4 regions of the Paenibacillus sp. Marseille-Q9583 genome follow, and region 2 is predicted to be linked to each of the others. Evidence: riboswitches for the same ligand, from Rfam matches in the RefSeq annotation. Region 2 holds a riboswitch; each other region holds the start of a gene.
What was found. Region 2 has a riboswitch for cyclic di-GMP ahead of ACWNM1_RS02335 (glycosyl hydrolase). Riboswitches for the same ligand answer to the same signal wherever they lie in the genome.
Positions count from the first base shown of each region.

Region 1: it holds a riboswitch for cyclic di-GMP, as region 2 does, so the genes downstream of both, ACWNM1_RS18335 (choice-of-anchor A family protein) here and ACWNM1_RS02335 (glycosyl hydrolase) in region 2, are expected to answer to the same signal.
Region 3: it holds a riboswitch for cyclic di-GMP, as region 2 does, so the genes downstream of both, ACWNM1_RS03605 (anti-repressor SinI family protein) here and ACWNM1_RS02335 (glycosyl hydrolase) in region 2, are expected to answer to the same signal.
Region 4: it holds a riboswitch for cyclic di-GMP, as region 2 does, so the genes downstream of both, ACWNM1_RS11215 (thiamine pyrophosphate-binding protein) here and ACWNM1_RS02335 (glycosyl hydrolase) in region 2, are expected to answer to the same signal.

Region 1 is NZ_CDRJTB010000041.1:197-5,765, reverse strand. Features, by position in the region: gene ACWNM1_RS18360 (DUF2231 domain-containing protein) at 1-372, opposite strand, end outside; gene ACWNM1_RS18355 (sensor histidine kinase) at 390-1,724, opposite strand; gene ACWNM1_RS18350 (response regulator transcription factor) at 1,711-2,406, opposite strand; gene ACWNM1_RS18345 (hypothetical protein) at 2,543-2,653, opposite strand; gene ACWNM1_RS18340 (hypothetical protein) at 3,750-4,142, opposite strand; cyclic di-GMP riboswitch class I at 4,634-4,724, shown strand; partial or broken gene ACWNM1_RS18335 (choice-of-anchor A family protein) at 4,836-5,569, shown strand, end outside.
Region 2 is NZ_CDRJTB010000002.1:116,881-122,449, reverse strand. Features, by position in the region: gene ACWNM1_RS02340 (glycosyl hydrolase) at 1-81, opposite strand, end outside; gene ACWNM1_RS02335 (glycosyl hydrolase) at 238-1,788, opposite strand; cyclic di-GMP riboswitch class I at 1,801-1,880, opposite strand; gene ACWNM1_RS02330 (sugar phosphate nucleotidyltransferase) at 2,017-3,390, opposite strand; gene ACWNM1_RS02325 (UDP-glucose dehydrogenase family protein) at 4,142-5,482, opposite strand; gene ACWNM1_RS02320 (glycosyltransferase) at 5,487-5,569, opposite strand, start outside.
Region 3 is NZ_CDRJTB010000004.1:87,061-92,629, reverse strand. Features, by position in the region: gene ACWNM1_RS03625 (hypothetical protein) at 319-1,488, shown strand; gene sipW (signal peptidase I SipW) at 1,490-2,077, shown strand; gene ACWNM1_RS03615 (TasA family protein) at 2,169-2,789, shown strand; gene ACWNM1_RS03610 (helix-turn-helix domain-containing protein) at 2,949-3,278, shown strand; gene ACWNM1_RS03605 (anti-repressor SinI family protein) at 3,486-3,641, opposite strand; cyclic di-GMP riboswitch class I at 3,669-3,753, opposite strand; gene ACWNM1_RS03600 (2-oxoglutarate dehydrogenase E1 component) at 4,225-5,569, shown strand, end outside.
Region 4 is NZ_CDRJTB010000018.1:70,303-75,871, forward strand. Features, by position in the region: gene ACWNM1_RS11205 (helix-turn-helix transcriptional regulator) at 1-326, shown strand, start outside; gene ACWNM1_RS11210 (methyl-accepting chemotaxis protein) at 449-1,699, shown strand; cyclic di-GMP riboswitch class I at 1,890-1,984, shown strand; gene ACWNM1_RS11215 (thiamine pyrophosphate-binding protein) at 2,103-3,746, shown strand; gene ACWNM1_RS11220 (carboxymuconolactone decarboxylase family protein) at 3,757-4,125, shown strand; gene ACWNM1_RS11225 (hypothetical protein) at 4,165-4,515, shown strand; gene ACWNM1_RS11230 (3-oxoacyl-[acyl-carrier-protein] synthase III C-terminal domain-containing protein) at 4,566-5,558, shown strand.

The sequences.
Region 1 (5,569 bases), on a different contig from region 2:
CACAAGTCCGCAGGAAGTAAGCGAGACGACCAAGTACAGCACCAGTGGAACTTTTTTAAAAGTATGTTTGCCCTTCCAGTACATCAGCAATCTCCATACAACGATCAGAGAAACTACCCAAGCGGTTAAGGTGGCGAGCATCTCGTGGGGCTCTATGAATGAAGTCACACCGCGGGCATCATCATCTGGTCCGGTCGCTATTGCGACCCAGGATCCCGCTGCAGCAAGAAGCCACATCCATAACCCACCTGCAGGATTCAAAGAACGTTTTTTCAGGGCCACCACCAAATCATGCCCAAATCCGATGATGATCAGAGCGATAGGGAAATGTACGACAATGGGATGGATGTGGTTAAAGACTTCAGTAAACATAGTAAAACCTCCATTTTTCAAAGTGGTTGCCTAAGGATTCGTTGTGTTTCAGGAAGGATAACCGTGAAGGTACTTCCTTGATGGAGGGTGCTGGTTACCACGATTCTGCCGCCGTGCCTGCTGACGATCTCATAGGCGATAGCCAGTCCCAGTCCGGTGCCGCCATGTTCCCTTGTGCGGGCTTGATCTACCCGGTAGAACCGTTCGAATAAGTGGGGAAGATCCTCCTCGGGAATCCCGCAGCCCGTATCCTGAATGATTACATTCGCAGTGCCGTTGTCATTCCGGGTAATCCCCAGTATGACTGTGCCTCCCTCCGCAGAGTATTTAATGGCATTATCCAAAAGAATATACAGCAACTGATCAATCTGTTCGCTGTCCCCGATGCAGGTGAAGGCTTCTTTAAGATTCCCTATGTTCAGCTGCAACTGAATCTTTTTCTCTTGTGCTACTAATTGCATTCTGGCGGCAGCGAACGAAAGGGAGTGCTGCAGATCGAAAGCTTCCTGCCTCAGAGGTGGCAGAGGCGAATCATTTCTGGCCAGCTTAAGCAGCTGTCCGGTCAGGCGGGTCATGCGCTGTATTTCTTCCTTCATATCCTGAAGCACGGCCTGATGGATCGGTGGTAGCTTATGGCGTTCCTCCTCCAGAATATCCACGGACAGCTGCAGCACGCTTAAGGGTGTCCTCAACTCATGGGAGGCATAGGCCGTGAATTTTTGCTGCCGTGTAAACGCATGGTTGATGGGAATCATGGCCTTTCCAGCCAATATATATCCTACAACTGTAGCTGCCGCAAGCAGGATAATGGTGATCGCAATGAGGAGCATTTCCATCTCCTTAAGTAGGTCTGCCTGCTTTGTAATATCCTCACCCAGCAGGAGAATATGATTTTTCCGGTCGCCGACCGTCTTGCGCAATACCGCATAAATCGTCTTTTTGTTACCGGAATCCTTTGTTAAATATAAGAATGGTGTATTGCTATGAGCATCCAACTGCTGCTGATAGGACGGCAGCAGCAGCGGGTTGTCTCCCGCAGGTGACTGGACTGTGATTGTCCACAAGGAGTCTGTTATGACAGCGAACTGGTCGCTTTGCAGATACTCCCATTCCATTCTGTGGGTGACCGCCTGCCGTTGTTCACGAATTTCCTCTGCGTCCTGCGCCTGCGGCGATTTATTGAGCCACTCATCCAATGCTTTTTGCCCGGCAGATTCCAGATTATGTCTCTGATCCCTGTGCATCACATCCGTCAGTACCCAATAGAAGGAAGCCGCCATGATGAGTAGAATTAATCCAATCATGGTACTGTAAAAGATGGTTAATTGCCTGCGGGTATTAGGTATCATCATGGTCAACTCCGTTATCTATTAAACGATAACCTCTTCCGTGGACACTCCTAATCAGCCTCACAGAGAAGGGCTCGTCGACTTTTTTTCGCAGCAGCTTGATGACGGCATCGACCGCATTCAGAGTCACATCAGCCTCATTGCCCCACACATAATTGAGTATACGTTCTCTGGAGAGCACGGCATTGGGATGGCGTACAAGAAACTCCAGCAGTTGGAACTCGCGTTTGGTCAGTGTTAAGGGAACGCCGTCACGCTCTGCTTCCTGCGTGTCGGGATTGAGCCGAAGACCATTGACCTCATACTTTGTGGTATATCCCCGGGTTTGCTTTCTGCGGTCCAGGGAAGTAATTCGGGCTAATAGTTCTTCGAAAGCGAAGGGCTTGATCATATAATCATCCGCCCCTGTCAGAAGTCCGCTGACGCGATCCTCAATCTCGCCTCGTGCAGTCAGCATCAGAATGGCCGTGTTGTCATTCAGACTCCGCTGCTGCCGGCATAACTCAAGACCGGTTTTGCCGGGAAGCATCCAGTCCAGAATATACAGATCAAACTCCGCAGTGGAAAACAACAGTTCCGCCTCTTCCGAATTGCGGGCCCATTGCGTCAGATGTCCTGCAAGCTTAAGCTTGTGCTGGATCATGTATCCAAGCTTAGCGTCGTCTTCTACTAAAAGAATGTGCATGATGTCCTGCTTTCTTGTCCTAATATGTTTGGATTATGCAGTCCCGATAGTCATGCTTTGTGGAGGCCTAGTGGTAGTATAAAGTACCAGGATAACTTAAATAGAAATTATCACGAGATCAGCTGAAATACTAGAATTACCAGAAAAGCACAAACAAAATCAAGGAACGTATTCCATAACCTATCTTCAGCGTCTGGGCCAGCAGTTCACCGGCAGTCGCTCCTAATGTCGTGGTGTTAATTTTCATATCGCCCACTTCGGTTATATCATCCTTAAGACACATTATAGCCATTAAAAATGAAAAAATAATGAAATAATACTCATGAGTTAAGCCTAAATAGCTGGATATAGAAGATGCTAAGTCCAAGGTTATTAAAGGAAGTTCTAATTTGAATCTGTCAATAGCATGGAGTTTTCTTCCCTCAAAACAATTTTTGGTTCAATTACAATAGTTCCCTCACTATAGCGAGGAACTGGATTTTCTTATGTTAAGTAATACAGCTACTTCACAAATACTCTGTATAGTTCCAGTGGGGAGGCGCGTTCGAGGAGCATTGCGATGCCAGTTTTTCTTCTAGCAAAACTTCTAACCAATCTTCTAATAACAAGCAAATATCAACAAAACCATAGAAGTAACAATATGCAAAAATATCGCTATTTACTAGCCAACAACTCCCAGTAAAACCTTATGCTACTACTGGTTCGCACTCGTAATACGTAGGCCGGGGGTTCAATTCTCTTTACCAGCATTCTTACAATGCTTATACAGCGCGGTATTCCGGGAATTCGGAGACCGGGCTTTTCTGTATCTTCCAGATGGATTGAAGGGATGGTTATGATGCGGTGTTTAACGATACGACAGCCTTGGGCAATGTTGATTGCTCTTGGTGAAAAACAGTTCGAAACTCGGTCATGGAGAATAACCTACCGTGGAGAGTTAGGGATCATGCCGGGATGGTCAGCTCACGGGGTGTTATGAGGTTACACCGGAGGTGGACCTAAGGGAATGGATAAAGGGGTATGAATATGATTTTGGTGACTATAGTGAAGGACGTTTTGCTTGAAAGCTTGAGGATGTTCTTCCGCTGAGTTTTCCTATCCCGGCTAAAGGTAGATTAAGCTTGTGGGAGCATCCAGATCTAGCCTAAGCGACGAATTGAAGTTTTTAATGTAATTTTCATGTGACCATCATCTTATTTTCAGGTTCAAGGTATATATTGAAGACACCAAACACCCCCCAGTGTTTTGTGGTATAAATCTCTCGGGTCTTGCCAACTCCCATGGTAAGGCCTATTTTTTTGTTCGCTAATTAAATGGGGGAGGGGGGCAGCTTCTTCGCTACTTCACTTAATCTGATACTGCTCTTCATAGCTCTTAAAAGATGAAATATCCAGACCGAGATATCTGCGCATATGAATGGCAGCTTGGGCAGCGACAATGTCGTTTAACAGCAGCATTCGTTCATGGTATCCACGACATATAAATTTGGCCTCTATCCCCGTGTTAAGTCTGTTCTGCTCATAAACCTTGATTCCCCTTTTTCTCATCTCTGAACGAACATCTCTTAGATCTGTTGTAGCAACTGCTGCGGCTGTTTCAAGAACCTCCAAATAGGGGGTGGGTGTTCGTAAATGTGCAGATAGAATGGCGGAATCCCGTTCGAAAGCTGATAAAATCATCGGAAGCAATAAATAAGATTTCACCAGCATGTTGTCCCTGCTTTCAGCTCTATGCATAAATCTCATCACCTCTAATGGGAACGTATATTCGTATTCTACCCCGATATTCCAAAAATAATCAATGGTATTTCTAAACAGCTAGTCCAATGTGATTGAATTCACAACTAAATTAGAAAGAATAAAATATATTAAAATTGTAATAATAAAAAATAATGCTTCAGACTTATATAAAGGGAGAATTAGGATGAAAGAAGAAGGAAGTCTCCGCCGTGGAATGGTATTTGGTTTGATTCTAAGTATTCCATTATGGATATCGATATTAGGTTGGATAAAGTTACTTTAAAATTGAAGGAAAACCTTTGTGTGAAGCGCCTTTAGGCGCTTTTTTTGTGCTTGCTTACGCGTATGAATATCAAAAGGAATTGATTGACAATTGTGGGGATGGAGCGCTAAACTATTATTAGTTCAAAAGTATTAAAAGTCATAGACGATTATTTAATAGGATGCTTAAAATGCTAGTTCTAATCTGCAAGTCAATACATATATTATCATGATAATAGCAAACCGCCTGAAAGGGTGGGACGCAAAGTCCAGGAGTCTAAAGTGTCTTAAATGCGCTATGACCGTCCGACTGCCATGAGAAGGGAATTCCACTTCTTTTTTGGCGGTCTTTTTTTGTTGTTAGGTCCTTTAGAGTTTCTGGTAATTATTCTGATTAAATATAAATCATAGATTTAGGAGGTGTGCTTTTTGAAAAGAAGAATAAAACCGCTGCTTGCACTAGTATTAGCGGGGATATTGACGGTAGGTAGTGGGCTTTCCTCTTTGGGAGCCGGGACTGTTAATGCTAGTTCTACTACACTCGGGATTGCAGGAAACTACAATGTGTTTATCCTAGGGGATGTTACAACCTTTTCGGATACGGAGGGAAGGTTTGCTGCTGGAGGTAATGTTACTTTAACCAACTACAGCGTTGGTGATAGGCTAAGTGCTGCTGAGATCTCCTTCACTGACACACTTGTTGTTGGAGGGAATCTTACTTTCAACAATGGCTCTGTTTACGGGAATATCGTGCACGGGGGAAGTTTTGCAGGTAATGTAACGATTAATAGCGGAGGAACCAGAACTTCGGGAAATCCGATTGACTTTGTGGCCGTAGGCCAGTTTTTGAAGGATAAATCAGCTGAACTAGCAGCAATACAAGCCAATGGAACAACAAAGTATGAATATGGCGGTCTTACATTGACAGGCACAGACCCTGTGGTCAATGTTTTTAATGTTTTAGGAGATAACGTCTCTACTAATCACGGATTCACAATTAATGTTCCTTCCGGCTCTACTGCAATTATTAATATTGATGGTTCAAGCGTAAAAATGAAAAATTTCGCATTCCTACCTAATGGTGCATTGAACAGCAAGAAAATTTTGTTTAACTTTAGTCAAGCCACATATCTTGATATGGCAGGAATAAATGTAATGGGGAG
Region 2 (5,569 bases):
TCCCCAAGGCAGCAAGGAAAAAATAATAAACACCGGTAATATAGTAAACAACAATCTGTTTTGCTTATAATATTTACGCAAATAAATCCTCCTTTCGGTAGCTGTACTGCCTCCACAGGTGCTAAATAAACATACCTGTTATCGGACAATCGTCTTCTGACCTAATGAGGACTATAGCTTAGTAGCTCTGCAACAATAACGCAGAGCCACTAAGGATCGACCTTTAATTTTCATCAATCAGGAGACATCCGGAAGAAAAAGGGCACTTGCTGGAACTGTCTCTTTAGCTTGACTAGCACTTTCCCACATCAAGCGGACTCTCGCATCGCCTTCATTCTCGTAATACTCCACCTTGATATCGTATAGCTGGCCAGCCTTCAGCGTTATATTCCCCTTACGCTCAGTACCACTTTGCTTAGTCCAACTATCAATCACGGATTGCCCATTCACCCACACTCGGATGCCATCATCTGAGGTAGTGTAAAATGTATATTGCTCATCATATAATGGCTTAATTTTACCGCTCCAACGTATGGAGAAACGATCAATCCCGAGGGTGGCATCCGGCGATCCTTGCCGCCAATTGAAATCGATAATTGCATCAGTTCTAGTAAGAGCTGCTGCTCCCGACAGCTGGATGTTGTTATAATATTCACCTGCAAGCCCCTTCGCAAGAGGAATTGCTGCCTCACCCTCTTCTTCGGGAGGTGCCGGCACTGGTGCTGCGCTAGGCGTGGGTGCCAAGCTATCATTTAATTTATCTCTAGTCAGGGTATAGTTGCTATTCATAAATGTTTTGATTGTATCTGTACTGTTATTCTCGTAAAGCATTTTTCCCCAGCTCATCATATACGTCCATTTACTTTGTGTTTGCTGAAGCTTCTCCAGATTTGGCATTTCACCATTCTCCCCGATCGCAATCGGTTTGCCAGCGGCTAGAGTCAACAAGCTGTCATAGTATTTTTGCTGGTAATCATTTTCGTATATATCTGCTGCCAGAATATCTACTTTATCTGCTCCTGGATAAGTTAACGCATAAGGATCTGACCAAACATTCGGAGCATTCGGACTCCATACCCATAACAAATTATTTAATTTATGAACGTTAACAAAACGGTCATACATAATATTCCAAAGTTTAGAAAAGTTATTTTTCTTCCCCCACCAGAACCAGTTTCCGTTCATTTCATGATAGGGTCTCCAAAGCACCGGAACATTGGCATCGCGCAAGCTTTTTAAAGAGACTGCCACCTTATCAAGTTCAGCGATCAGACTGTTATATTGCTTGGTACCCGGTGTAACGTAACTATTGAACTCATTCTGACTAAGTGTTTTTTTCACATTATCCCAGTCATAAGAGGTGCCCGGCAGGTTAGCATGAAAAGTCATAGCTACAATCCCGCCCGCTTTATTCCAGTTGATGGCGCTGTTCACCACATTTTGACGCTGCCAGGCCATCGTTCCGTCTGACTGACCGCTGATCGCGCCCAGTTCATAACCATGAAGAGCCGCATATTGTCCGCTGGTTCCCTTCAGCATATTGTTAATTTCATCTGGACTTTCTAAATAGTCGTGTTGGCCAGCAATAATACCTTTTCCTGAAATTGAGTAAAAATAGTTAAGCAGCTTTACGGCTTCAGGTGAGGCTCCTGGGGTAACTGGCGTTCCAGAATTTGAAGCAGCTATGACAACAGACGGCGAAATTCCAACAGTAAGCGGAAGTGCAGTCAGAAACAAGACGAGTGACAGAAATGCGCCAAATAATCGATACGTACGGTAAGCTTTCAAAATAATCTCCCTTTCGGTAGCCAGGCTGCCACTCTTTCGAAGGCCCTATAGCTTTGCGTCCCTACCTTTCGATAGGTTTGCCTTTTCAATTTAAGAGAAATAATCTCTCTTACCGTAAGTATCGACGACAATTAATGATATATTTAGTGTTTTTATGACTTTTTTTGATAATTGAGTCAATTTACCTGTTTCAAGAAATTTTGGATTGGTTAAATAGATAGGTTAGACCTATGAAATGAATTGTTGTAGTTCTATATCATTCCAGTCTAAAGTAATACGAATGTTATCTTCTTCTACTAATTCAGAACCCGTCTGTACCTCTATAAACTCGACATCCGTCAAAGCAAGGATCGCGTGTTTCGTTCCTTCCGGTATACGTACCACGTCCCCAGCCTTCACATTATGTTTTTTCTCATTCAGCACAATACTTGCTTCTCCGCTGACGATTGTCCATATTTCACTACGCTTGCGATGTAATTGATAGCTGATATTATTCCCCTCAGATATAAAAATCCGTTTGGTCAGCACTTCATTGCCTTCATCATATTTCACATAATCAATAACTTTGTAATGACCCCAGCGGCGTTCCTCGTACATCGGTCTTTGTTCAAAGGTCTTCAGCACTTCTTTAATCCGTGGGCTCTCAGCTTTATGGGTAACTAGAATCCCATCCGGGCTAGCCGCAATGATCAGATCCTTCGCACCAATTACCGTAATCGGAATATCCAGCTCATTAATCAAGCAAGTCCCCTCAGAATCCGCCGTTACAAAACCTTTTCCTACATGCTTGCTGCTCATTTCCTCTGTCAGCGTATTCCACGTTCCAAGATCCTTCCAGAATCCATCATACGGCTGTACTACAATATGTTCTTCTTTCTCCACCACTTCATAATCAAAGCTGATGGAAGACAATAGCTTATACTGCTTCTGCAATTCTTCATATCCTAAAGGCAACCCTTTACGCTGCAAAATATCTAACAAGTACCCTAAGCGGAAGGCAAACACTCCACAATTCCACAATGCATTTTGCTCGATGAGCTGTTCTGCTTGTATACGGTCTGGTTTCTCTTGAAAGTGACTCACCTTCATAAAACCATTTCCCCCCGCCTCTTCGGTGGTAGGAATAATATATCCGTATTTCTCTGAGGCATGTTCAGGAACAACACCCATTAGTGCCAGATTTGCTCCACTTTCCAGCATGATCCCCTCAAGCATAGCTATGGTATCGAAAAAGGATGCTTCTACATAAGGGTCAACAGGCAATATTGCTACCGTCTCTGCTGGAGAAACACCTGCCACTGAATAAAGATAGGTAGCTGTTAAGGCGATAGCCGGAAAAGTATCCCGACGCTCCGGTTCAACGATAATTGGCACATGACTTCCCAGTTGGCTTTGTATCATTTCTACTTGGCCGCGGCCGGTGGCCAGATAAGATGATTCTGCCATCCCCGCTTCCTCCAGCTGTCTCCAGACACGTTGTACCATGGATTCTGGTTCACCTTGAGGGCTTTCAAGTACCTTTAGAAATTGCTTTGAACGTGAGTCGTTGGACAACGGCCATAACCGTTTACCTGAACCGCCTGATAGAAGTACCATTTTCATAGAATGAACCCTCCTTGAATTATGGAAATCGAGCATATTTGAATTGTTTTCAAAACGTCAGCTTCCACTTAGCCTTATTTCGAGCAGATGCACTAAAAAAATTTGTTAGGTAGAAACCACTCCAAGGGATTTTGGACTTCCTATCGCTGTTATCCTCAGATTTCCTTATTGAACCGCTTCTAGCGGTAGAAATCCGAGGATAGCATATGCTTTCGAAGCTAGCTTTCCTACGGAAATCTTTCGGGCGAACACTCCGTTTCTACAGTTCCAAATTCCCTTTCCGTTCTTAACCTAACCAACTTCTTCTTAATACTTGATCCGTGCGCACCGGGCTGTACCAGCCGGAAGCAAGCACGTTTTTCAAAAGATTTGCTTCTGCTCCGGGGGAGGCAGCTGCAACTGCAAGAACAACTGCAAGAACAACTGCAACTACAAGAGCAAGACTAGTTGCCACCACAGAGACAGAGACAATGACAATGGCAATGACAACTACAAATGCTACTGCTACTGCGGTATATAATCAGAGTACCTAACTTTATAAATTGCTTAGAACCTTAAAATAAGGGAACGAAGTGGCGGAAGAGAATTTTGGAACTGGAGCAGCGATAGCGTCCGCCTTTGTCTGCGGATTTCTACCGCTATTAGCGGTTAGAATCAGGAAATCTGCAGACAACAGCGGCTGGAAGTCCAAACATTCACCGCAGTTGCGACTGACACTTAACACAAAAATCTCAAGTTCAATATATATAGATTAAACCGCTCCAGCCACACTAGCAGAATAACCACTCAATCCACCCATCTGCGGGCGACCGACAGAATGATAAACGAGGCCGGTACCCTCGATTTGCTCCTTGGAATACACATTGCGTCCATCGATCAGCACCCCATTGCGCATGCTTTTCGCCAGCTGATGCAGATCAACCTCCTTGAGTAGGCTCCAATCAGTCAGGAGGCATACGGCATCGCTGCCCTCAGCCGCTTCCTCTGGCAGATTGCACCAGCGAAGCTGCGGATGATCATATTGCTGCCTGAAATTTGTAGCTGCGATTGGATCATATAGTTTGACCGTTGCTCCTTCAGCCACCAGTGCCTCAACAATCTCTCTGGCGGGAGCTTCGCGGACATCATCAGTGTTCGGCTTAAAAGCAAGCCCCCATATCCCAATCGTCGAACCGCGAAGGCTGCCAAGTGATTCATGCAGCTTGGAGATGATCATAAACCGTTGTCCCTTGTTCACTTCTACTACAGATTTCAATAATTTGAATTCGTAATCGACGTTGCCCGCAATTTGAATGAGCGCATTAGTGTCTTTCGGGAAACAGGAGCCTCCATAACCGATACCAGCCTGCAGGAAGGATGACCCGATTCTTTGGTCCATACCCATTCCTTGTGCTACCTCGGTTACATCAGCTCCCACTTTTTCACAAATATTGGCGATCTCATTAATAAAGGAGATCTTCGTGGCCAAAAATGCATTCGAAGCATATTTGATCATTTCAGCACTGCGTATATCTGTTACAAATACATTTTCTGTGAAACCCTTATGAAGCTCGCGCATGGTTGGTTCCAACTCTGGATTATCAAGACCAATGACAATTCTGTCGGGATGGAGGGTATCGCGAATCGCTGACCCTTCACGTAAAAACTCGGGAGCAGACACGATATCAAAAGAATGATGGGTAAACTTAGAGAGCATTTTGGAGATTTTCTCATTTGTCCCTACAGGAACTGTAGATTTAGTCATTATAATCTTGTGCCCTTCCATCGCTTTAGCGATTTCAGCAGCTGCACCCTCAATGTAGGTTAAGTCAGCTTCACCGTTAGGCAATGATGGCGTACCTACAGCAAGAATGATAATATCTGAATGGCGCACCGACGCTTGAAGATCTGCAGAAAAAGATAACCGTTCCTCACGAAGATTCAGTTCAATCAGTTCCTCGATTCCCGGCTCATAGATGGGCGATTCCATCTGTTTCAGCTTCTTAATCTTTTCCTCGTCCTTATCCACACAGATGACATGATGTCCGCCCAGTGCAAAGCACACGCCAGATACAAGACCCACATACCCAGTACCGATTACTGTCAGCTTCATATAATCATCCTCCTTTTAGAAAATTGACATACGCCTGCTCAACATACTGCTTGAACTTAACCATAAACGCCTGCTCATCGAATTTAC
Region 3 (5,569 bases), on a different contig from region 2:
CATTCCCCACCTATATATCGTTCTCTATTGCGAATAAAAATAGATATAAAGCGATAAACCGAGATAAATAGAGATAAATTAACATTTTTGTTCTTTATAGAGCACAAACGAGACTTATTGACAGTTTTCTTTTCAATTTATTCCATGTATTATTCATTACAGAAGTTGTTCTCAATAAAGAACAATAATAACGAACCAAAGAAATTCAAGACATTGAGGGGAGGTATTCCTCTGAGACCCAGATCAGCAAAAAGAAGACCTAAACGAAAGAAACAAATCGGATTACGTGTTCTGCAATCAGGAATGGCTGTCTCCGTCTTGTTTCTGACTACCTCGCAGCAAGTGGGTAGTACCTATGGTGGTTTTGGAGCTACTACGCAAACCACTAGCACCATTAGCTTTTGCGAAGTATTTCCAAACTCGATCAAGGGGCTTCTAACAGAACTCAAAGATCATATCGAAAGAGCTACTGCTTTAAAAGGATCGCTTCAAAGCTATGCCCCTTCAGGCAGTCTCTCAGACGTTTCGGGAATAGAAGGCATGACGCTGGATGAGCTTGATGTCGCAGCGCAAGAGATTTCCACACAAATCTCCGCGCTTCAATCTCAAATCGATGGCGTGAATGAGCAACTGGCCACCAACAGCCAAATTTGGAACGAAATCAATGGTGAGCTGAACGCAGCAGCAGCTGTCCTATTCCAGATTGGAGGATATATGACCTCTCTAGATTCAAACTGTCTAGAAATCAAGGATGAACAATTCTTCAGAGAGCTGCAAAGCAGCCTGAATCAAAGCGGTGTAATCTCTGAATCCCTGAATGCTTCCTTAAAGGGAGTCATCCAATATCTAAACTCCATACACGACATCGGGCTTCCACTTGCTTCGGTAGTGACCAATGATGTATATGGACAACCCGAGTTACGCAACGAGGCGTTTCAGCAGCCGTTACCTTTCCTGATTCCTTTTAGTCAGCCGGCCGGCAATATCTCTAGCGAACTTACCTCCACTTATGAAAATCTCAATACTGAAATGAATGGTCTTAAAGAATCGGCTACTTCAGGAATCAGCAATCTTCAGAGTCAGCTCCAATTGATCAGTCAAACCCGTGAACAACAATTGGAAGCACTTGAGAAAGCCCGACTAGAGGCGCTGGAACAAACGAAGAAAGAAGAAGAACGTTTGGCACTGGAGAAAAAAGAAAAGCAAGAAGCTGAGGACAAAGCGAAAGCTGAAGCTGAGGAGAAAGCAAAATCGGAAGTGACTCCACCGAAAGGTGAAGCTACTCCAGAGAACATAAATAAAGAACAGCCTGAAGCCCCAGCCACTAACCCGGTCGTTCCGGAAATTGGTGAAGAGCTAACGATTCCAAAAGATGTACCACAGCAAGCAGTTCCTCAGGAGGCGCCAAAAGCGGAAGATACAACCACTTCCCCACCGGTAGCAACACCAGCCCCTTCGGACCCTCAACAAGTTAAAGGTGGCGAATAATATGCGGATTAAAAAAATGATCAACAATACATTATCGAGCATCATGCTTGTGATATTCATTCTGCTGGTGGTAGCCGTAGTTTTATCAAAGGCCTCCGGCGGTGAACCTGCCTTCTTCGGATACCAGATCAAATCGGTACTCTCAGGTTCGATGGAACCAGGGATTCATACCGGATCGATTGTCGCTTTAAAACCCGGAGGAGATATGAATCGCTTCAAAAAAGGCGATGTTATCACCTTTAGAAATGAAGAAAACCTGCTCATTACTCACCGTGTTGTAGAAGCAACAATGAACAACGCTACTGGTGAAGCCATGTATCGCACGAAAGGCGATAACAATGATGCGCCTGATATGAACCCTACCAGTTCCACGAATGTTGTAGCTGAGTATACCGGGGTCACCGTACCTTACGTAGGTTACGCTATGAATTTCGCAGTTTCCAAAGCTGGAAGTGTCATGCTCATGATCGTACCAGGCTTGATGCTCCTGCTCTATGCTCTGTATTCGTCATGGAAGGCTGTAGCTGCACTCGAAAAGAAAAATGCTGCTATACTGCCCGCCTCTCCACCCCCAACTGAAATACAGTAATTCGTTGATTGTCCGCTTCCGCTTACGAACCGGAAGTTACAATATATAACTTTTATAAAAAAACCACAAAAACCGAGGAGGAATTTTAATTATGGGTATCAAAAAAACATTGGGTCTTGGCGTAGCATCAGCAGCACTGGGTTTATCATTGATTGGTGGAGGAACCTTCGCTTACTTTAGTGACACTGCACAAAGCAGCGCTACATTTGCAGCAGGTACACTGGATTTGAACTCAGATCCTTCTGTTATCGTTGATTTGAAGGATTTGAAGCCAGGCGATACGATCAAAAGAGACTTCAAACTAAAAAATGACGGTACACTTGATATCGGTTCGATTCTCCTCAAAACAGCTACCTCTATTAATGATGTAGGTGGTAACAACGGCGCTAACGATTTGGCAAAATCCATCAAGGTTAAATTCCTGGTGAATAAAGATAAAAGCGGCATCTTACCTGGTAGTGAAGAGAAAGTAGTTTGGGAAACTACCCTGGCCGATTTGAAGACTCAGACACCGGATCTCGTAAAAAACACTGGACTTGATGCAATCTGGGGAACTAGCGAAGCATCTGGAATTAAGGCCGGCACAAATGATAGCTTCACCGTTCAATTCGAATTTGTTGATAACGGCCAAGAGCAGAACTACTTCCAAAAAGATTCATTAACACTGACTTGGGATTTCGTAGGTAAGCAAACTGCTGGATCCGCTAAATAATCTAATAAGTCTTCCATTCGAAGAGCAGCAGATTCTTATTCCGGAAAGCGGATAAGTAGATGCTGCTCTTCTTTTTACAATAAACTTTGTCGAATTTATTGATATTTGCTATACTAATAACAAAAATTACGGAGGGGCGTCAGCATAGTGCCACAAAATATGGGCCAACGTATCCAGCATCTCCGCCTAGAAAAGGGATTCTCCCTATCTGAGCTTGCGGACAGAGCGGATGTTGCTAAGTCGTATCTTAGCAATGTGGAGAGAAACATCCAATCCAATCCTTCAATCCAGTTTATCGAAAAGATCGCCGATGCGCTTCAGGTATCCATCCACGCTTTGCTCTATGGAGAACCTAATGATGCTGAGGAGTCACCTTTAGATTCGGAATGGTTCCGATTGGTGCAGGAAGCTATGGCCTCAGGCATAAGCAAACGCGAATTCAAGGAGTTTCTGGACTACCAGAAATGGCGCCTTGATCAGAAGGATTAATATTCCACCTGACCTGATAAGATCCTCTTCTACTCATACTATTAAACATAAGCGCCTTCACCCTCCTAACATGGACTGCGGAGGCGTTTGAATTCTAGCAGAATCAATGATCATATTCGTTGTGAAACTTACATTTTGCTTTATACCGAAAAGGGGCCCAGCGAGTTATCGCTGGGCCCCTTTTCAAAATATAACGCACTAAATGTATTACTGCACGGCTTGCACTGTCTTCTCATGAAAGAATCGACGAATTTCATCTGCCTTTATGCCAGCCTTCTTAGCTGCTAATAATAAATGTACCCACTCAACGTCTAGATCAATGACCTGCTGTTCTCTGTTGCTTCCCTGGTTGGACTTGTCCAAAAAATCTCCTCCTAAGATTTTACGTCCCCAGGCAATCCGGCTGTCATAGTATTTCTACCTTAGACCCGCGACTTTGTGCCCCTGCCTTTCGGCAGGTTTACCTTTTACTGGACCCTTTACGCGAAAGGATCTACTTTGAAATATATGAAAATCGCTAACTGCAATAACATTATACTATACTAAAGTGGAAAAGTGTGTCGATTTCTGATTAGTTTTTCCATTAAAAAACAAAAAATAGAAGCGCTTTTGTGCGATATCTTGTCCTATTAACACGATACTCGTCCCATTCATAAAATTAATTAAGCCAATATAATAATACTTCCTTCCCTATTAGTTAAAAATAAGGATATTAGAATCATTTTAGTGGGCCTTAGGAATGGGTAATGAGAAGAAACAGCGTTCTTTTCATTAGAACAAGCTAACCCATACCATTTTGCGAACGTATTGGACGAAAGAATGAATTGATTACACGTGTGGAAAGTAGCACAATAAGATGAGAAATGAAACCGCAATCATCACAGCTCCAGTAAGCGTTGACACAAAATGTCACGTATGGAGTTCATCCGTTAAGGAGGATGTATTCATGGCAGCCAAAGAGCCCTATAACGAATCCATTTGGAGTAAGTATTACGGACCCAATTTAGGCTACATTCAAGAAAGATATGAACAGTTTGTGAAAGATCCTTCCACCGTAGAGAATAATTATCGCGAGCTTTTTACAAATTCGGGTCCCCCACCCCTAACACCGGATAGCGAACCGGCTCCACAGCCTCGCATTTCGGGAGACACCGAATGGCTTAGAAAGGCAGTAAGAGCTTCCAAGCTAATCGCTAATATTCGTATATATGGCCATATGGCCGCTGATATTGATCCGCTTGAGCGCGATCACAATCCCATGGCTAAATATCTTGAACTCGAGACCTATGAGCTGACTCGTGAGGATCTGATCGCACTACCTGCCACGCTCATTTGGGAGAATGCGCCGAATGATGTGCATACCGGATGGGATGCAGTTCAGCGTATGCGTCAGGCTTACACCAAGACAATCGCCTATGAATTCGGGCATGTGCATGAAGAACAAGAACTGAAATGGTTGAACAGACAGGCAGAATCCACAAGCTCACCAGCGCCTTTAAATAATGCAGAACGTAAAGAGCTGCTAAACCGCCTGATCCAAGTAGAGCAATTCGAAACCTTCCTCCACAAAACCTTTGTGGGTCAGAAGCGTTTCAGTTTGGAAGGCAATGACGCTCTCGTACCGATGCTGGATGAAATCGTACGCGCTGCTGCGCATGACGGCGCAGAGCATATTCTGATGGGCATGGCGCATCGTGGTCGCCTCAACGTTCTTGCACATATTTTGGGTAAACCTTATGACATTATATTTTCAGAGTTTCATCATTCTCCAAACAAGGAGCTTTTCCCTTCCGAAGGCTCTACAGGCATTAACTATGGCTGGACGGGTGATGTGAAATACCATCTCGGTGCAGATCGTGCTGTCCGCGAAGGAGAAACCGTACGCACAAGAATAACACTAGCGAATAATCCAAGTCACTTGGAATTCGTCAATCCTGTCGTGGAAGGCTTCACTCGTGCTGCTCAAGAAGATCGGAGCACAGCCGGATTGCCGAAGATTGATACCAGTAAAGCTATGGCGGTACTGATGCATGGCGATGCTGCTTTTCCAGGTGAAGGGATTGTTGCAGAAACACTTAATATTGGCAAACTTCAAGGTTATCAGAATGGCGGGACGATCCATATCATTGTTAATAACCGGATCGGCTTTACGACAGAAAGCGAAGACTCCCGTTCAACGCATTATGCGAGTGACATCGCCAAAGGATATGAAATTCCAATTATCCATGTCAATGCTGATGATCCTGAGGCCTGTATATCAGCCGTTCGTTTAGCTAGTGCATATCGCAATC
Region 4 (5,569 bases), on a different contig from region 2:
GACCTGATGCCTTTGATTTAAAACAGTACTGGGAAGAGTCCACCACGGCCTTTAAAGCAGCACTGCCAAAGTATCAAGTAAAGCTAAGGGTTAGAACATCTGTCTTAAAAGAATTACAGCGAGAACGATTCGTCTCTGTCCAATTGATAGAGCCAACTAGCAATGCAGAGTGGGTGAACGTAGATGCCGAATTTAATACGATCGAGTCGGCCTGCCGGATAATCCTTTCTTTTAGTCCCTCGGTTATTGTACTTTCACCGCAAGAACTTTTAGAGATGGTAAAGTCTGCTATCGCAAAAATTTCAGCTATTTATGAGGATTTTTGACACGAAATCTAAAGAACTACTCCGAAAAGAAGATTTATGTCAGTTCTTACTATAGACCAATCACCCTTAAATCCCATATAATAACACCAATACATAATATTAATAAGGAGGACATTATACCAATGAACTGGATGCATAAACTTCCGTTAAAACAAAGAATTGTTGCCGGATGTTACCTCGTTGCCGCACTATTTGCCATTCCTGTTTTAGTTACTTTTATGATCTTAGGCAACATTATTTTGGGTATTGTTCTGATCGTAGTTCTTGCTGCTCTAACTTTCCCCGTGGCCCGCTTTATCGAGAGAACGCTTACATCTTCTTTTGATGACATCGCGAATGTATCTCATAGTATTTCAAAAGGGGATTTTACTAGTAGAGCCGACGAGAACGGGTCTATGGGGGACGTAAGTCGTTCCTTTAATACTATGATTGACAAGCTCAAAAAGATTTTGACAGAAGCATCACAAATCACTCGTCAAGTTATGGATGCAAGCCGTGGAATCGAAGATAAGAATCAGAATTTGAAAATTGTCATGGCACAGGTAGCCTCTTCGTCTAACGAGCTAGCTCTTGGTGCAAATGAAATATCTACGGATATCGCTGAAATGACAGAATCCATTAAAGATATTGAGAATAAAGTATCCAATTATACGAATTCAACGAAAGAAATGAACAGACGTTCAATACATACATTAGAACTAGTTGAACAAGGACGGCAGTCCGTTGATACTCAAGCTGAAGGCATGCGCAAAAACATCCAGGCTACTCAAAAAGTAGCTGATACTATCGAAGCCCTGTCTCATAATGCTCGCGGAATTACGATGATTACAAAAACCATCACAGAGATCGCTGAGCAGACCAACCTCTTATCGCTGAATGCCTCCATCGAAGCTGCACGTGCAGGAGAGCATGGTCGAGGTTTTGCTGTAGTCGCACAGGAGGTTCGTAAACTTGCCGAGGAATCAACAGCTTCAACGAAGGAAGTCTTTGGCTTAGTTCGGAGCATCGAAACTGATATCAAACAAGCGATTGACAATATCGCTATCAACGAAGAAGTCGTACAGGTACAGAATGAGATGATCACTCAATCTGCTCATATCTTTGCTCAAATTGTGCAAAGTGTGCAGTATATTACCGAGCAAATCTCTTCCTTCTCTGCTGAAAGTGATCTGATGTTAGAAAGTGCCTTGAAAATCTCAAGTGCAATAGAGAATATCTCTGCAATCACACAGCAAACCGCTGCCGGCACCGAGGAAGTATCCGCCGCTATGAATGAACAAATTAATGCCCTGCAGTCCGTCGCTGAAGAAACGGAGAAAATGACACAGGCTGTATTTAATCTACAGAAGACTATCCATATTTTCAAGTTTTAAGTCATTTGCAAATCATATAAACAAGTCCAAAAACTCCTTCTAAGTTTTGACTTAGGGGGAGTTTTTTTATATCTATTATTTCATAGGTTGGACAAGACTTTCGTCAAAATTCGAGTTAATTTGCGAAAATATATTGACAAAGGTTCTCTAGGAATATATTGTAAAGGAAAATTCTTCTTATAAATTTTAAAATTAATATTGGCAAAATCTTCGAAAGAGGATGACGCAAAACCATGGATCTACAGCCTCATTTATATCAGAGGCCATGACTGCCAGGTTGCAGAAAACCAAGACGACTGAACAATTGTTCAGTCTCTATGGCGATTTATGCCACCAACCTGTGCCCTAATTCAGAGCACAGGTTTTCTAATGTTTGATTTTAAAATAACAATCAACTTGTGAGGTGTATTTTTTGAAGACAGTCGCAGATTACATGTCGGAAGCACTACGGAACCTAGGTGTTACCCATTCCTTTGGTATTATCGGGAAATCCATTTGTCCTATTGTTCTTAAAATGGTAGATTACGGTATTGAATTTATTCCTGGGAGACATGAGTCCAGTTCCGGCTTCGAAGCAGCCGGGTATGCGCTTAAAACTGGAAAACTAGGTGTAGCTTTTGGTACTTCAGGTCCTGGTGGAACAAACCTATTAACTGCAGCAGCACATGCTAAGGCTAACAACCTACCTGTCCTATTTATTACTGGCCATCAATCTATTAAAGAGCTTGGAATTCCCCAATGTCAGGACTCTACCTCTTTTCTAGCTGATTTAGCTGATATGTTTAGACCTGCCACCTTATATAGCAAGCTTATTGAACGTGGAGATCACTTTAACACAATCTTTAATCATGCCATATCCATTGCCTTGAGCGGTAATCGTGGTCCAGTTCACCTTTGTATTCCCTTTGATGTACAAACGGAATTGCTAGAGGAATGTAATATTGTAATCCCTGAACGCGAATCACTGGTTAGCCATGCTAATATCGACCGAGTACTTGATGCTATAAATAACTCTAAGAATCCAATAATTATCGCGGGTAAAGGCGTTAACCGCTCTGGAGCACATAGTGAGCTAATTCAATTAGCGGAAACATTTAATATTCCTGTAGTTACATCTCCAGGTGGTAAAGGGGCTATAGCTTGGGATCATCCACTCTATCATGGTCCAATTGGAGTAGGCGGTTGTACCCATGGGGATGACTTGCTGAATCAAAGTGATCTATTTATCGTTCTTGGCTCACGTTTAAGTGATATGACTATTTGTAATCTTAAAAGGGAAAATCATCCTGCAACATTAATTCAGTTTGATAGCGATCCGACTTTTGTCGGAAAAATATTGTTCTCTAAAACGATTCCAGTGACTGGAGATCTACGCGACAATCTAGTTTACTATCTCAATAATATTGACACGAACAACATCACAAAACGCGAAGCACCGACAAATTCTGATTATACCGAAGAGCCTCCGATTTTACCAAACCTTTCACTTGCATCGGTCTTGAGTACGATGAGTGATTTGATTCCTTATAACAGCACAGTCTTTGTTGATGATGGTAGTCACGGTTTCCATGCTGCGAAATGGTACAAGGTTAAAAAACCGGGCAGTTTTGTTTTCGATGCTTACTTTGCTTGCATGGGTAATTCCATTGGGATGGCGATTGGTGCAAAGGTTGCTGCTCCAGAAGAAACGATCTTCTGCATTACAGGAGATGGCTGCTTTATGATGCTAGGCGCAGAGATTAACGCTGCTGTCTGCAAGGATATTCCTGTCATATTCATTGTTGTGAATAATAAACAGCTAGATATGGCTCTAAAAGGTATGGAAAAAACTACAGGACGTATTGACGGAACTATCTACGAAGTCCCTATGGACGCTGTGAAATTCGCAGAATCACTAGGTGCTACGGGTTACAAATGTGAGACAGCGGAGGAGTTCGAAACAGCTATCAAGGACGCTGTTGCCATCAACCGTGTTGCCGTCATTGAACTGTTAACAGACCGTGATGAGGTCCCTCCGACTGCTCACCGTACTTTGAACCTAAATTAGGAGGTCACTTATGAAAGACAATGTAAACAGTGGTCTTAACCACTTCACGAATCTCTCAGGAGACTACGGAGCTAAAGCACTGGCTCCGATTAAAGAACATTTCCCCGATTTAGCTGAATTTATTATGGGGAATGCATACGGCGATATTTTTCAACGCAACACAATCGAAGCTGACTGGAAGGAAATCGCAGTTATTTCTGCCCTGATTTCGATGGGTCAGTTTGATCAATTGGGTGTTCATTATGTCATGGCTCTTCGTGTGGGAGTTACTGTAGAACAACTCAAAGGTATTCTATTACACTTAGTACCCGCTATAGGGGCACCTAGAATCATCACCGCTTTTAATATTCTTCTCGAAACGATTGAAGAGATAAAGTAACTATTTTCAGTAAATTAAAATATCGGGAGAGATGTTAACGTGGGACAGTTTATTTTAAAGACAGACACTACTAAAAAAGTGATCAATATTGAGCTGGAAGGAACATTTTCTGAAGAAGATGGTCTGAAATCTATCCAAGCTTATCAACAAACTATTAATCCTATCACTCCAGCAGACTATGAATTACAAATCGACTGCAGAAAGCTAAACGTAACCGCACCTGATGTTGTGCCTCTTTTGGAAGGTTGCTTCGTAATGTTTAAGAATGATGGATTTGTAAAAGTAAATCTAACCCTTGAAAATAACCCAATTCTTAAAATGCAGCTTGCTCGTCTGGGTCGTAAAGCAGGACTAGATAACATCGAGATCATTTCCACCGTTACAGCTTAATTATTCTTATAACTAAAAAACTATAGAGTTTTTCAGGAGGATTCATTCATATGACCGGAATTCGTATTCAAGACATTGATATCTATCATCCTAGTAATAAAGTTGGTAACGACTTTTTTATTAAGCATTTTGACGAAAAGGGTATTGATATCCGAGGTCTACTGACCACTTTAGGTCGTGATACGCGCTATAGCATTAAGAATGAGGAAGAAAATTCTCTTACGATGGCTTTTGAGGCTGCCAGTAATGTGTTGGATAAAAATGGTCTCACTGGCGCTGATATCGATCTTATTGCCTATGCAAGTCAAACTCCTGAATATATCTTTCCTACTAACTCTTTAATGATTCACCGTTTAATTAACGGCGCATCCCATACAATTTGTATAGATAGCAACGCTAACTGTGCAGGTATGACTGCTTCCGTAGAACAGGTGAGCCGTCAAATGCAAGCCAATCCTAGAATTAAACGCGCTTTGGTCATCGGATCCGATTATGTAGCACCTCATGCAGATAAGAATGATCCTGTCTATTATGCTAACTTCGGTGATGCAGCTGCGGCAGTCCTTCTTGTGCGCGATGATAATGCGGTAGGCTTCATTGATTCTGTCTATCAAACAAACACATGCGTTTACGGCAACTCCATGTTCCCGGCCGAAGGCTTGGCTAATCTGGGTAGAAAAGGCGTCGCGGCTGGAGAATTCAATGTGAAATTCATTCCATTTGATGATTCCATTTGCGTAGATGCTGCTTCTGAATCGATTCGCACGCTTCTATCTGATAACAACATAGCGCCTGAATCTATTAAAGCGGCCTGTTTCTCACAGCTTTCACTGCCTAATATCGTTGATGTTTGTGAAAAAGTGGGTATTGATCGTGAGGTTGCGGTTTACATAGGTGATGAATTCGGGTACACCTCAACCAGTAGCCCGTTTATCGCTCTACACAAAGCTATTACTACCGGAAAGATCGAACGCGGAGATAAAGTTCTGTTCTGGACAGTGGGCGCTGGATGGCAAAACGTTGCATTTGTTATTGAATATTAAGCGTTACAACC